DNA from 2 places in the Clostridium pabulibutyricum genome. Region 1 is predicted to be linked to the other one. Evidence: riboswitches for the same ligand, from Rfam matches in the RefSeq annotation. Region 1 holds a riboswitch; the other holds the start of a gene.
What was found. A riboswitch is a leader RNA that binds a small molecule or an ion and turns the genes downstream of it on or off. The one in region 1 is predicted to bind ZMP and ZTP.

Region 1 (6,529 bases):
ATTTAAGTCTTTTAGTGATTTTATAGAATTATTGCCTTTTTTTACTGCAAGCTGAACACCAGAGTATACATAAGGATCTGAGAAATAGTATTTTGATTTTCTTTCGTCTGTTATTGTTACCTGATGGGCAATTGTATCTATTTTTCCTGAATCAAGCATTCCTATAAGACCATTCCAGTTTGCAATTACATATTTTACTTTCCAGTTGTTTCTCTTTGCAATTTCATTCCATACGTCTATTTCAAGACCTTTTACCTTATCCTGTCCTTCTCCCTGGTCTACAAATGCAAAAGGCCTGTAATCTGTTGATGTTCCTATTTTGATTGTATTTGAACTGCTGCCTGATTTAGTATCTGTACTGCTTCCGGAGCATCCAGCAAGTATGCCTACTGTAATTAGTGATGTTAAAAGTATTGCAAATAATTTCTTTTTCATTTTATAACCTCCATATGACATAAATATATTTTTAAATTATTTATAAGCTCTTGATAATTTCCTTTCAAGTATTCTCTGAAGAAAATTGAATATTTCAACAAGTATCCAGTATATTATTGCAAGGGCCAGATAACTTTCTAGGACCTTGAAACTTGAAGCTGCATCCATCTGCGCTCTTGCCAGTATTTCTGTAAGCCCAAGAACAAAAGCAAGGGAAGAGCTTTTTAAAAGATCGACAAACTCATTTCCTATTCCAGGAACTGCAATTCTTATAGCCTGTGGATATACTATCCTTTTAAAAGCTTGAGTCTCAGTCATACCTATAGAAAGTGCAGCTTCGATTTGTCCTTTTGGTACGGATTCTATTGCACCTCTTATAATTTCGGCCATGTATGCGGAACCACACAAGCTTAGCCCGAATACCATTGCCTGAAAAGGTGAGATGTTTTTAAGGGGCAATATTATCTGCGGTACGCCGTAGTAGAATATGAATAGCTGTACAAGAAGAGGTGTGCCTCTGAAGAATGATATATACACATTTATTATTTTGTTGACTACTTTAATATTAAGGAGTTTTACTCCAACAAGTAAACTTGCTATTACGAAGCCTATTATTGTGGATATAACTGACATTGAGATTGTATAATGAATATATTTTATGAGATCTGGAAATACATTTATAAAGTATACTACATCGAATTTCATTTTATCTTATCCTCCTTATTTCAATGATACCTGCCTTAAAAATTTAATGGTCCTTTCATTTTTCGGATGATTGAATATATCGTCTGGAGTCCCCATTTCAACTATATTTCCACCATCCATGAATACAACTCTGTCTGCAGCTTCTTTTGCAAACCTCATTTCATGAGTTACTATAATCATTGTAATGTCTTTTGTTGCAAGTTTTTTTATAACATCCATTACTTCACCTACAAGTTCAGGGTCAAGTGCGGATGTTGGTTCGTCAAAAAGCATCAAATCGGGATTTACTGCCATTGCACGTCCAATGCTTACTCTTTGCTGTTGTCCTCCCGAAAGCTTTAGGGGGTAGTAGTTTTGCTTGTCTTCAAGCCCGACTTGTCTTAGTATGTCAGTTGCCTTTTTGAATGCAGAATCTTTGTCCATCTTTTTTACCTGGGTAAGTGGTTCCATGATGTTTTGAACTGCTGTCTTATTGAGAAACAAGTTATAATTTTGAAAAACCATGGATGTATGTTTCCTTATTTCATATACTTGCGATTTTGTTATATTTTTCAAATCAGCTTTTATATCTCCAATTTCTATTGTGCCGCAGTTAGGCATTTCAAGAAGATTTATGCATCGAAGCAAAGTCGATTTACCTGTTCCGGAAGGTCCTATAACAACTACAACTTCACCTTTTTTAACAGTAAGATCTATCCCTTTTAGTACTTCAATTTCATTAAAGGATTTATGAATGTTTTTAATTTTTATCATATTTATTCCTCGCTTATCCATATAAAATAAAAAACCCCCGCCTCTATTCAGAGGCAGAAGGTCATCTGCTGTTCCACTCTGTTTATTATAAATAACATAATAATAGATTTAATGTTGGTACTTATAATACCTCAATGCTATAATGGGCATACCCACTGAAGTCTACTGTAGTTCAATTCAGGGTTCGGGGATGCATTTCAATTGTCTCTACTTGAAACCCTTGCACCTTGTGGGTTTCTCTCTTTAAGTTTGCAACAAATTTACTTCTTCCCGTCTTTACTTTGAATCATATATTAAATTACTTAATTATTATATGATTTACACTTGAATATGTCAACAATATATTTAAGCTACATAATAAGCATAAAAAGTCGAATTACAAAAAAATAACTTTATTGTGAATAGGCTTGTCTTGTATAATGATATAGAGGAGATGATTTGATGCATAAAAAAAGTGTAGCTGTAATTGTGTTTGTCATTGCTGTAATTGCAGTATGTTCAGGGATTTATTATTTTAATAAAGTCAAGCCTTACAATGATATTGTAGCATCGGCAAATAAAGCCATGGATTCAGAAGACTATGACAAGGCAGTAAAGCTTTATAAAGAAGCTCAAACGTATAAGAAAACCAATGATACAACTAAAAATATACAACTTGCAGGTGTATTGAAAAAATCAAAAAGTAATTATAATGCAGCAGTTGAAAAAATGAATCGAAAAGACTATATTGGAGCAATTGATGATTTTAAAAAAGTAGATAAACAAGATAAAAAGAGATATAAGGAATCTGAGAATAAAATTGAAAAGTGCAGAAAATTATATGTGGATAATAATTTAAAACTGGCTAGAAACAGCCTTAATAACAACAATTTTGACGATGCCAATAAGTATTTGGCAAACATATTAAAAATTGACTCGAATAACAGTGAGGTTAAAAAACTTAAAGAGGATATAGCAAAAGCACTGGAAAAAAAGAAACAGGAATCAAAAGAACAATCTTCTTCAAAGGAAGATGATAGTTATACATCTGAAATGGCAATTAATTTAATGTTGAAGATTGATAGAATTGACAAAAATAATCCGGATCTTTCAGTTTATTGTGATAATGTTCCTTATTATAATTCTAGTGGCAAAAAATATTATTTCGTAATTTTAAAAAGCAACTCCCTGCTTAAGTCAGGAGGAAGCGGTACTTTAGACAGTGGTTTAATTGCAAAAGACGGAAGCATGTGTAGTTGGGATGATTTGAAAAAGTAGAAAATTTTTATATTGACATTATGATTTGGATATGATACTTTTTACTTACACAATTTATTTGAAAGTTAATCGTATGACCGGCGGAAGTGGATGTAACCACAGGGAGTATGATTAGAAAAAAGCCGACCGCCTGGGCAACTGAAAAGTCCCAGGCGGTCTTTTTACGGTTTTAAATAGAGAGATTCATCACCCTGGGACTGGTGATTTTTAGAATAGAAAAGATATTTTGAAAAGGAGAATGTTTATGAAAAGTCAGTGGAACGATTTTAAAGATGGAGTTTGGAAAGACAGAATAGACGTAAGAAATTTCATTCAGAAAAATTACAGCCCATATAGAGGAGATGAAGGTTTTTTGACTTCACCTACGAAAAGAACAAATAAAGTATGGGAAATATCAAAAAAACTGATACTTGAAGAGATAAAAAAAGGTGGAGTACTATCTGTTGATACAAAGACAATATCTGGAATAGACAACTTCAAACCGGGTTATATAGATAAAGAAAATGAGGTAATATATGGACTGCAGACAGATGAGCCGCTTAAAAGAATGGTAAATCCTTTCGGGGGTATAAGAATGTCATCCCAAGCACTTGAAGCTTATGGGTATAATACCGATTCAGAAATGCAAAAGATTTTTACAGGATGCAGGAAAACACACAATGAAGCTGTATTTGATGCATATACGGATGAAATGAGGACTGCAAGGCATGTTGGACTTTTAACAGGTCTTCCGGATGCATATGGACGAGGAAGAATTATTGGTGATTTTAGAAGAATTGCATTGTATGGAATTGATTATTTGATAGAGGATAAAAAACGTGATAGAGATTCTTTAAGAGGAGATATGACAGAGAATCTCATAAGGCAGAGAGAAGAAGTTTCAGAACAAATAAAGGCTCTTCACAAGATTAAGAGTATGGCAAAAAAATATGGCGTAGATATATCGAATCCGGCAAAAAATGCAAGGGAAGCAGTACAATTTACTTATTTTGGATATCTTGCAGGAATAAAAGAAAACAATGGTGCGGCAATGTCTCTCGGGAGAGTTTCGACATTCCTCGATATATATATAGAAAGAGACATTGAAAGTGGAATTATAAATGAACAGGAAGCTCAGGAGATTATTGACCAGTTTATAATAAAGCTAAGACTTGAGAGGCATCTTAGAACTCCAGAATACAATGAGCTTTTTGCAGGAGATCCAAATTGGGTTACAGAATCCATAGGAGGTATGGGAATAGACGGTAGAACACTTGTTACAAAGAATTCCTATAGAATTTTGAATACTCTTACAAATCTTGGACCTGCGCCTGAACCAAACATGACAGTTTTGTGGTCTGAAAAGCTCCCGGAAGCTTTTAAGAGATATTGTGCAAGGATGTCTATCGAAACTGATGCCATTCAATATGAAAATGATGATGTTATGAGACCGGTTTATGGAGATGATTATGCAATTGCATGCTGTGTTTCAGGAATGGCAGTAGGCAAGCAAATGCAGTTTTTCGGAGCAAGATGCAATCTTGCAAAGTCTCTTCTATATTCCATAAACGGTGGTGTAGACGAGAAAAAATTTATAAAAGTTGTACCACACATAGAAAAAATGGAAGATAAAGTTCTTGATTATAAAAAAGTAAAAAAGAGTTACGAAAAAGTTCTTGACTATGTTGCAAAATTATATGTAAATACATTGAATACCATACATTACATGCATGACAAATATGCATATGAAGCAAGTCTTATGGCACTTCATGATACATTAGTCCATAGATTTATGGCATGCGGTGTAGCTGGACTTTCAGTTGCTGCAGATTCCTTAAGTGCCATAAAATATGGAAAAGTAAGACCTGTAAGAGATGAAAATGGTATTGCAGTTGATTTTGAAGTTGAAGGAGATTTCCCAAAGTACGGAAATGACGATGACAGAGTTGATGATATAGCAGTTGAAATTGTGACTGAATTTATAAATAAACTTAGAAAAGCTAAAACGTACAGAGGAGCGGAACACACTCTGTCTGCACTTACGATAACCTCAAATGTAATGTATGGAAAGAAAACAGGAACTACTCCGGATGGAAGAAAATCAGGAGAACCGCTTGCTCCAGGAGCAAATCCAATGCATGGAAGAGACAGAGAAGGTGCACTTGCGTCTTTAAATTCGGTTTCAAAGATACCATATAGAAGTGTATGTCAGGATGGAGTTTCAAATACATTTTCAATAGTACCTGATGCACTTGGAAAAGACATGCATTCAAAGGTGTCAAATCTTACATCAATTTTAGACGGGTATTTTTCAAGGGGAGCACATCATTTGAATGTAAATGTGCTAGACAGGGAAACTCTTGTGGATGCCATGGAAAATCCGGAGAAATATCCTACGCTTACAATAAGGGTTTCCGGTTATGCTGTACATTTTGTAAAACTCACACGTGAGCAGCAGATGGAGGTAATAAGCAGAACATTTCATGAGAGGGTGTAGCCTAAGTGGGGAATTTTGGAAAAATTCATTCAATAGAGACAATGGGACTTGTAGACGGACCTGGTATACGGTTTGTAGTCTTTTTAAAAGGATGCAGATTAAGGTGTGCGTTTTGTCACAATCCGGATACGTGGAGTGAAGATGGGGGAGAGAGTGTAACTCCGGAGGAACTTCTAGAGAAGGTTCAAAGATACAGCATGTATTTTGACAGGTCGGAAGGTGGAGTTACAGCTTCTGGGGGAGAACCCCTTATGCAGATGGAGTTTATGATTGAATTTTTCAAGTTGTGTAAAAAGAATAAAATAAATACTGTACTTGATACTGCAGGATTTGGCTGTGGAAATTATGATCAAATTTTAAAATATACAGACCTTGTAATCCTTGATATAAAACATGTAGATGAAAAAGGATATAAAAGTATAGCGAGAGGAGAGATTAATGAGCTATACAAGTTTATTAAATCTCTAAATGTTTCAGAGCATTGCAATAGAGTATGGATAAGACACGTTATGGTTCCTGGAATAACAGACAATATTGAAAGCATGGATAAAATTGTGGAACTTATATCGGAAAGAGTTGATCTGGAAAAGTTTGAAAAGTTTGAAATACTGCCATATCATACTATGGGAGTTTCAAAATACCATAAATTGAAACTGGATTATAGACTTTATGGAGTAGAACCGATGAATAAGGAAAAAGCATTGGAATTTGAAAAGTATGTAAATAATGCTATTGAAAATATTAGATAATATAGTATCAAAAACTTTAGAAACTTAATATTATATAATTAAGGTGAATATTTTTGTTCACCTTGATTATCCTTTGTTCTTATAAAAAGACAAGGGAGGTGATACTCTTGAGAAGAAGACACAGAATCAGCAAGTATATGCCTGTGGATATAAC
Region 2 (6,529 bases), on a different contig from region 1:
CCGAGCAGAGTGTAATTGGCTCTATGCTTGTAGATAAAAACTCCATAGCTCAGGCAATGGAAATTTTAAAGCCTGATGACTTTTATAAAGATTCTCATAAGATTATATTTGAATCTATACTGCGTTTATATCAGAAGGATGTAGCTGTGGATATAATAACTCTCACTGAAGACTTGAAGTCGAGAGATAAACTTGAAACATCGGGTGGAATAACGTATATAAGTGAACTTGGAGGATCGGTTATCTCTACTGTCAATTTGCAGTCTTACATAAAAATTGTAAAGGATAAGTCTACATTAAGAAAGCTGATTAGGTCATGTACTGGAATTATAGAAGAAAGTTACAAAAGTCAGGATGATGTAGTAAAAGTAATTGATGCTGCGGAAAAATCTGTGTTTGATTTATCAAGTGACAGAGATACATCGGATTTTGAACCTATGAATGTTGTACTTGAAAGAGGCTTTTTGGAAATAGAACGACTTTTTAACAATAAAGGTCAGGCTACAGGAGTTCCATCAGGATTCAGGGAACTTGATGCCAAAACTTCAGGGTTTCAAAAAGGAGATATGGTTCTTGTAGCGGCCAGACCGTCTATGGGAAAAACCACCTTTGCTCTTAATATAGCTGAATATGCTGCACTTAGAGAAGGAAAAAAGGTTGCAATGTTTTCTCTCGAAATGTCAAAGGAACAATTGGCATATAAACTTCTTTGCTCTGAAGCACATGTTGATATGTTGAACTTGAGAACTGGGAATCTAAGTGACAAGGATTGGGAAAATATCGCGAGAGCATCGGGACCACTTGCTGAAGCTGATATTTTTATAGATGATACAGCGGCTATATCAATTATGGAAATGAGGTCCAAGTGCAGGAGGCTTAAAATAGAGCATGGCATAGATTTAATTGTTGTGGATTACCTTCAGCTTATGAGCGGAAGCAGGGGCTCTGAAAGCAGGCAGCAGGAAGTATCGGAAATTTCGAGATCAATTAAAGCGCTCGCAAAGGAAATGCAGTGTCCTATAATTGCACTGTCACAGCTTTCACGTGCACCTGAAGCGAGAACGGATCACAGGCCAATGCTTTCGGATTTAAGGGAATCAGGATCTATAGAGCAGGATGCTGATATTGTAATGTTTTTATATAGAGATGAGTATTATGATAAAGAAACGGAAGACAAGAATGTAGCTGAATGTATAATTGCAAAACAAAGAAATGGTCCTACTGGGACTATAAAATTAGCCTGGCTTGGTCAGTTTAGTAAATTTGGTAATTTGGATGTAGTGCATCAAGAGGATATATGATTTAATATTAAAATATATGCTGTACTGAAAGAAATTTTTTCAGTACAGCATATATTTTAATTTATATCGATTTTATTGGTTTTGTGAGTTCCTTTTTCAGATTTTGGAAGGGAGATTTTTAGTACACCATTTTCAAATGAAGCGGATATATTGTTTTTGTCAACATTATCAATATAAAAACTTCGTCTGAATTCACCATAGTTTCTTTCACGTCTCACAAATTTTCCGTTGTCTTCTTGTTTTGTATCAGCTCTTTTAGCTGATATGGTCAAATAATTGTTGTCATATTCAGCAGCAATTGCATCCTTTTTTATTCCAGGAAGATCAGCTTCTATAAAATATGCATCATCAGTTTCTTTAAGATCGGCTTTAAAGCCATTGCCGAATCCATGTATATTCATTGGTGAGAAAAAACTGTTATTGAAGAAAGAATCAACAAAATTTTCGAAATCCGAACCTCTGCTTAACGAATTATTTTTTCTAAATGGAACCATATCAAACATATTTAGTAACCTCCTGATATATTTTTTATTCTTATTACAGTTATTATAATACAATTATAGTCAAAGAAAGTCAAAGTCTATAAGATGATGATTTAGAAATAAATAAAGAAATAGCAAGAGTATGTGTTATATAATTTAGTATAAACAAATTATATTTTAATATGTAATGTTATTTAATCAAATTTAGAAATTATAGGAACTTAATCAAAAATTTTATTTGGATTTTGAGTATTATGTATACTGGATTCAATAAGATGGGTAAGTAAAAGGTATATGTTTCAGTTAGTCTGGAATAAATTTCAGGTTGACATGCATAATTGGTAAATGTTACACTTATAATGTTAAAAATGTGCTCCCATGGCTCAGTTGGTAGAGCAATTGATTCGTAATCAAGAGGTCGGAGGTTCGACTCCTCTTGGGAGCACCAAGGTATAAGCGGTTGTAGAAATAAATTACAGCCGCTATTTTTGCATTTAAAAATATAATTAATGATGGAATAATCTAATTCCGGTCAGGGCCATTACTATATTATACCTATTACAAGTATCAATAACATTTGTATCCCTAATTGAGCCTCCAGTTTGGGCAATATAAGAAACACCGCTTTTCACAGCTCTTTCAATATTGTCACTAAAAGGGAAAAATGCATCTGATCCTAATGATACTCCATTAACTTTATTTAACCAGTCTTTTTTATCTTCAGATGTGAGTATTTGTGGCCTTCTTGTGAAAAGATTTTCTAAATTTTGATTTTCTATCATAAATTCAGGCTTATGATTTAGTAAGATGTCAATTGCATTGTCACGATTTACTAGTTTGGTTTCTTTACGAAAAGGGAGTGAAAGAATTTTAGGATGCTGTCTAAGCTGCCAAATATCAGCTTTATTACCTGCTAAACGTGTACAATGAACACGTGATTGTTGTCCGGCACCTATGCCAATAGTCTGTCCATTAAGAACATAACATACGGAATTGGATTGAGTATATTTCAGTGTTACTAGTGCAATTATTAAATCATTAATGGATTCTTGGGGTATTTTCTTTTTGAGAGTAGGAATATTGTCTAACAACTTTCCTGTTATTTTTACAGTATTTCTTGCTTGTTCAAAATTCATGCCAAATATTTGTCTTTTTTCTACATTTTTAGGTGTGTAATCTTCATCTATTTGCAAAATAACATAAGTTCCTTTTTTCTTTTTTTTCAGTATTTCTAAAGCTTTATCTGAGTAAGATGGTGCAATGATACCATCAGATACTTCTCTACTTATAAGCATAGCAGTTTGTGTATCACATATATCGGATAATGCAATAAAATCTCCATAGGATGACATGCGATCAGCTCCACGTGCTCTTGCATAAGCAGTTGCAAGAGGTGATAAAATTTCATTATTTAAATGATAAGCTTTGTTGAGTGATTCAGATAAAGGGACTGCTGTTCCAACACCAGCTGGACTAACATGCTTAAAGGAAGCTGCTGAAGCAAGCATAGTAGCTTCCTTAAGTTCTCTTACTAATTGCCATCCATTCAGACCATCTAACATATTGATATAACTGGGATTACCATTCAAAACTGAAAATGGCAATTTACCATCATCAACATAAATCCTGGCAGGAATTTGATTTGGATTTAAACCATAACGTAATTGTAATTCATCCATATAAAGTAACCTCCAATAAAAAAGTGCCAATCGTCTGGACACTTGCCCAGACGGTCGGCATATAAATTTTCATACTTCATGTGGTTGATTCCACTTCCGTCAGTAATATGATATTTTTATTTTATCATATGAAAATCTTATCTTCAATATTAGGTACAGTATTGATTTTATTTTCTTTTGTCAATATACTGTAATCAATATAGTAAGAGGGAGAGATACTACTGTGGACAATAAAATTTTAATTTTAGAAGATGATATTAGTTTGCTGGATGGATTGAAATATTCTTTAAAGCGCAATGGCTTTGAAATCGATATTGTTCGTACTGTAGATGAAGCCGCAGGATGTCTGCCTGAGATTCAGATGTATGATTTATTGATTCTTGATGTGACTTTGCCGGATGGAACGGGTTTTGAATTCTGCGAAAGAGTAAGGAAACAAGGCAGTGAGATACCAATCATATTTTTGACGGCTTCTGATGAAGAAGTTAATGTTATCAGAGGATTGGACAGCGGTGGCGACGATTATGTGACAAAGCCCTTTAAACTTGGAGAATTATGCTCAAGAATTCGTGCTTTACTGCGTCGAACAAAAGCATCAAATAAAAGTAATAGCACTGTCATAAAATGTGGGGATATTTCAATTGATTTTCTGGGAAGTCAGGTTTTGCTACGAGGGAAGTTACTTGATTTAACCAGTGCAGAGTATCGTCTTATATGTTTGCTAGTGAGAAACGCTAATCGAGTAATAACACGCAGCAGTATTTTAAATCAATTATGGGATAGTAATTGTGATTTTGTAGATGATAATACTCTTTCAGTTTATGTGCGGAGACTTCGAGAAAAAATTGAAGTTGATCCATCACAACCTGAACATTTAATAACGGTTCGAGGATTTGGATATGAATGGAAAGAGGTATGTATATGAATTTTTATGCTGATAAACAGGTAAGGCATCTTTGCATTTTTTTGATTTTCTTTGTAATTTTGTTTTTCGCTTCAAGTGCTGTAGTAAATGTAATACAGACAAAGACTGTGCAGGAGGCATTTCTATTGCACGACAGTTCCATTGCAACTTCTCTTTTAGAGCAGGGTATTCCAAAAGATGTTATTGCCAAGGCTGTTACAAGTACAACAAAAAGTAGAGCGGGAACTGAACTTATTTCTACTATTGGCGTAACAAAATACACATCCATAAGATTTCTTCCGTATGTTGGTAAGTTTGAGCAAGTAACAGTACGCGCCATGTTTTTTATGGCGGTGTTTTTATTAGTACTACTTTTTGCTGAAATCTTTAATTTTTTATGGAAGAGAGAAGAGCTTTATAAACAGGCATTAAAAGTAATTGACAGATTTACAGAAGGAGATTTTTCATGTCATATGCCTCAGATGAAAGAAGGAACTATATACCGTCTTTTCACTTCCATTGACCAACTTTCCACAACATTACAATCAAAAAATGAAGCAGAACATAATATGAAGGAGTTTTTAAAAAAGACAATTTCCGATATATCACATCAGCTAAAAACCCCACTTGCGGCTTTGTCTATGTACAATGAAATTATTTTCGATGAGCCTGGTAATATTGAAACGGTAAAAAAGTATTCTAAAAAAACCGAGCTGTCACTGAAACGTATGAAAGAGCTTATTCAATCCATGTTAAAAATTACTCGACTGGATGCTGAGAGTATTGTATTTGAAAAGCGCAGCTGCAGTGTATCGGAATTGATTTCTGAGGCTGTTTGCGAGCTGACAACACGGGCGAAAAATGAGAGAAAGAAAATTATAATAGACGGGTCCTATAAAGAAACAATTACTTGTGACAGGCAGTGGACGAATGAAGCTATTGGAAACATTGTAAAGAATGCCCTGGACCATACAGGCTCAGGTGGGGAAGTACATATTTCGTGGAATCGAACTCCTGCAATGATTCGAATTTTTATATCCGATAATGGTACGGGAATTCTACCGGAGGATCTGCACCATATTTTCAAGAGGTTTTATCGAAGTAAAAAGTCTTTGGATACGCAAGGCATTGGGCTTGGTTTGTCACTTGCAAAGTCAATTATCGAGGGACAGGGAGGTATTATATCTGTTCAGAGTACTTTGCATGAAGGTGCTGTTTTTATTATCTCCTTCCTTACAGAAATGTAAGCTGTTATTCACCAGATTGTAAGGTGAGTTTGATATTCTTTTAGAAAAGGAGGTACTTTGATTATGGAAATTCTAAAAGTACAGCATTTATCTAAAATTTACGGTAGAGGTGAAAGCAAAATTAATGCACTGCAAGATGTTTCTTTTACATTAAAACAGGGAGAATTTGCAGCGGTAGTTGGTGAATCTGGTTCAGGTAAAAGCACATTGCTGAACTGTATAGGAGCTTTGGATACCCCAACTTCTGGGAATATATATATTGATGGAAAAGATTTGTTTTCTATGAAAGAGGAGCAGCGTACAATTTTCAGAAGGCGAAATATTGGTTTTGTATTTCAATCCTTTCAGTTGGTTTCCGAATTGACGGTTGAGCAAAACATAATATTTCCCATTCTTCTTGATTACGGAAGAGTGGAGAAGTCGGAAGTTGATGAAATTTTAGAAGTATTAGGTCTGAAAAACCGTAGAAATCACTTGCCAAGCCAGTTATCTGGAGGGCAGCAGCAGAGAGTTGCAATTGGCAGGGCGCTTATTACAAGGCCGAAGCTGATACTTGCTGATGAGCCTACTGGAAATCTTGACAGCAAAAATAGTCAGGATGTTATGGATTTACTGGTTAAAGCTTCACACCATTCAAAACAGACTATTTTGATGATTACCCATAATAATAATTTGACGGCTTCGGTGGATCGTGTGCTTCGGGTGTCGGATGGAATTCTTACAGATCTGGGAGGAAAAGAGAATGAAAAGTTATCTTGATCTTGTGCCCATTTCGGATAAAATTCATAAAAAGCAGAGCAAAATGACACGAATTTGTATTGTACTTGCAGTGTTTTTGGTAACTACAATTTTTGGGATGGCTGATATGGAGATGAGAAGCCAGGAATTGCAGGAGGTTAAAAACAATGGAAACTGG

Region 2: linked by a shared signal. The riboswitch ahead of AC4CVH_RS12925 (phosphoribosylaminoimidazolecarboxamide formyltransferase) and the one ahead of pflB (formate C-acetyltransferase) in region 1 are both predicted to bind ZMP and ZTP.

What each region holds. Positions count from the first base shown of each region.
Region 1 is NZ_JBZAYZ010000001.1:126,710-133,238, forward strand. It holds gene AC4CVH_RS00625 (amino acid ABC transporter substrate-binding protein) at 1-435, opposite strand, end outside; gene AC4CVH_RS00630 (amino acid ABC transporter permease) at 472-1,140, opposite strand; gene AC4CVH_RS00635 (amino acid ABC transporter ATP-binding protein) at 1,156-1,893, opposite strand; T-box leader at 1,940-2,179, opposite strand; gene AC4CVH_RS00640 (tetratricopeptide repeat protein) at 2,335-3,150, shown strand; ZMP/ZTP riboswitch at 3,214-3,293, shown strand; gene pflB (formate C-acetyltransferase) at 3,395-5,626, shown strand; gene pflA (pyruvate formate-lyase-activating protein) at 5,632-6,375, shown strand; gene AC4CVH_RS00655 (protein kinase) at 6,483-6,529, shown strand, end outside.
Region 2 is NZ_JBZAYZ010000013.1:31,450-37,978, forward strand. It holds gene AC4CVH_RS12910 (replicative DNA helicase) at 1-1,301, shown strand, start outside; gene hsp18 (heat shock protein Hsp18) at 1,358-1,804, opposite strand; tRNA gene AC4CVH_RS12920 (tRNA-Thr) at 2,156-2,231, shown strand; gene AC4CVH_RS12925 (phosphoribosylaminoimidazolecarboxamide formyltransferase) at 2,290-3,462, opposite strand; ZMP/ZTP riboswitch at 3,500-3,579, opposite strand; gene AC4CVH_RS12930 (response regulator transcription factor) at 3,686-4,387, shown strand; gene AC4CVH_RS12935 (sensor histidine kinase) at 4,384-5,613, shown strand; gene AC4CVH_RS12940 (ABC transporter ATP-binding protein) at 5,677-6,372, shown strand; gene AC4CVH_RS12945 (ABC transporter permease) at 6,356-6,529, shown strand, end outside.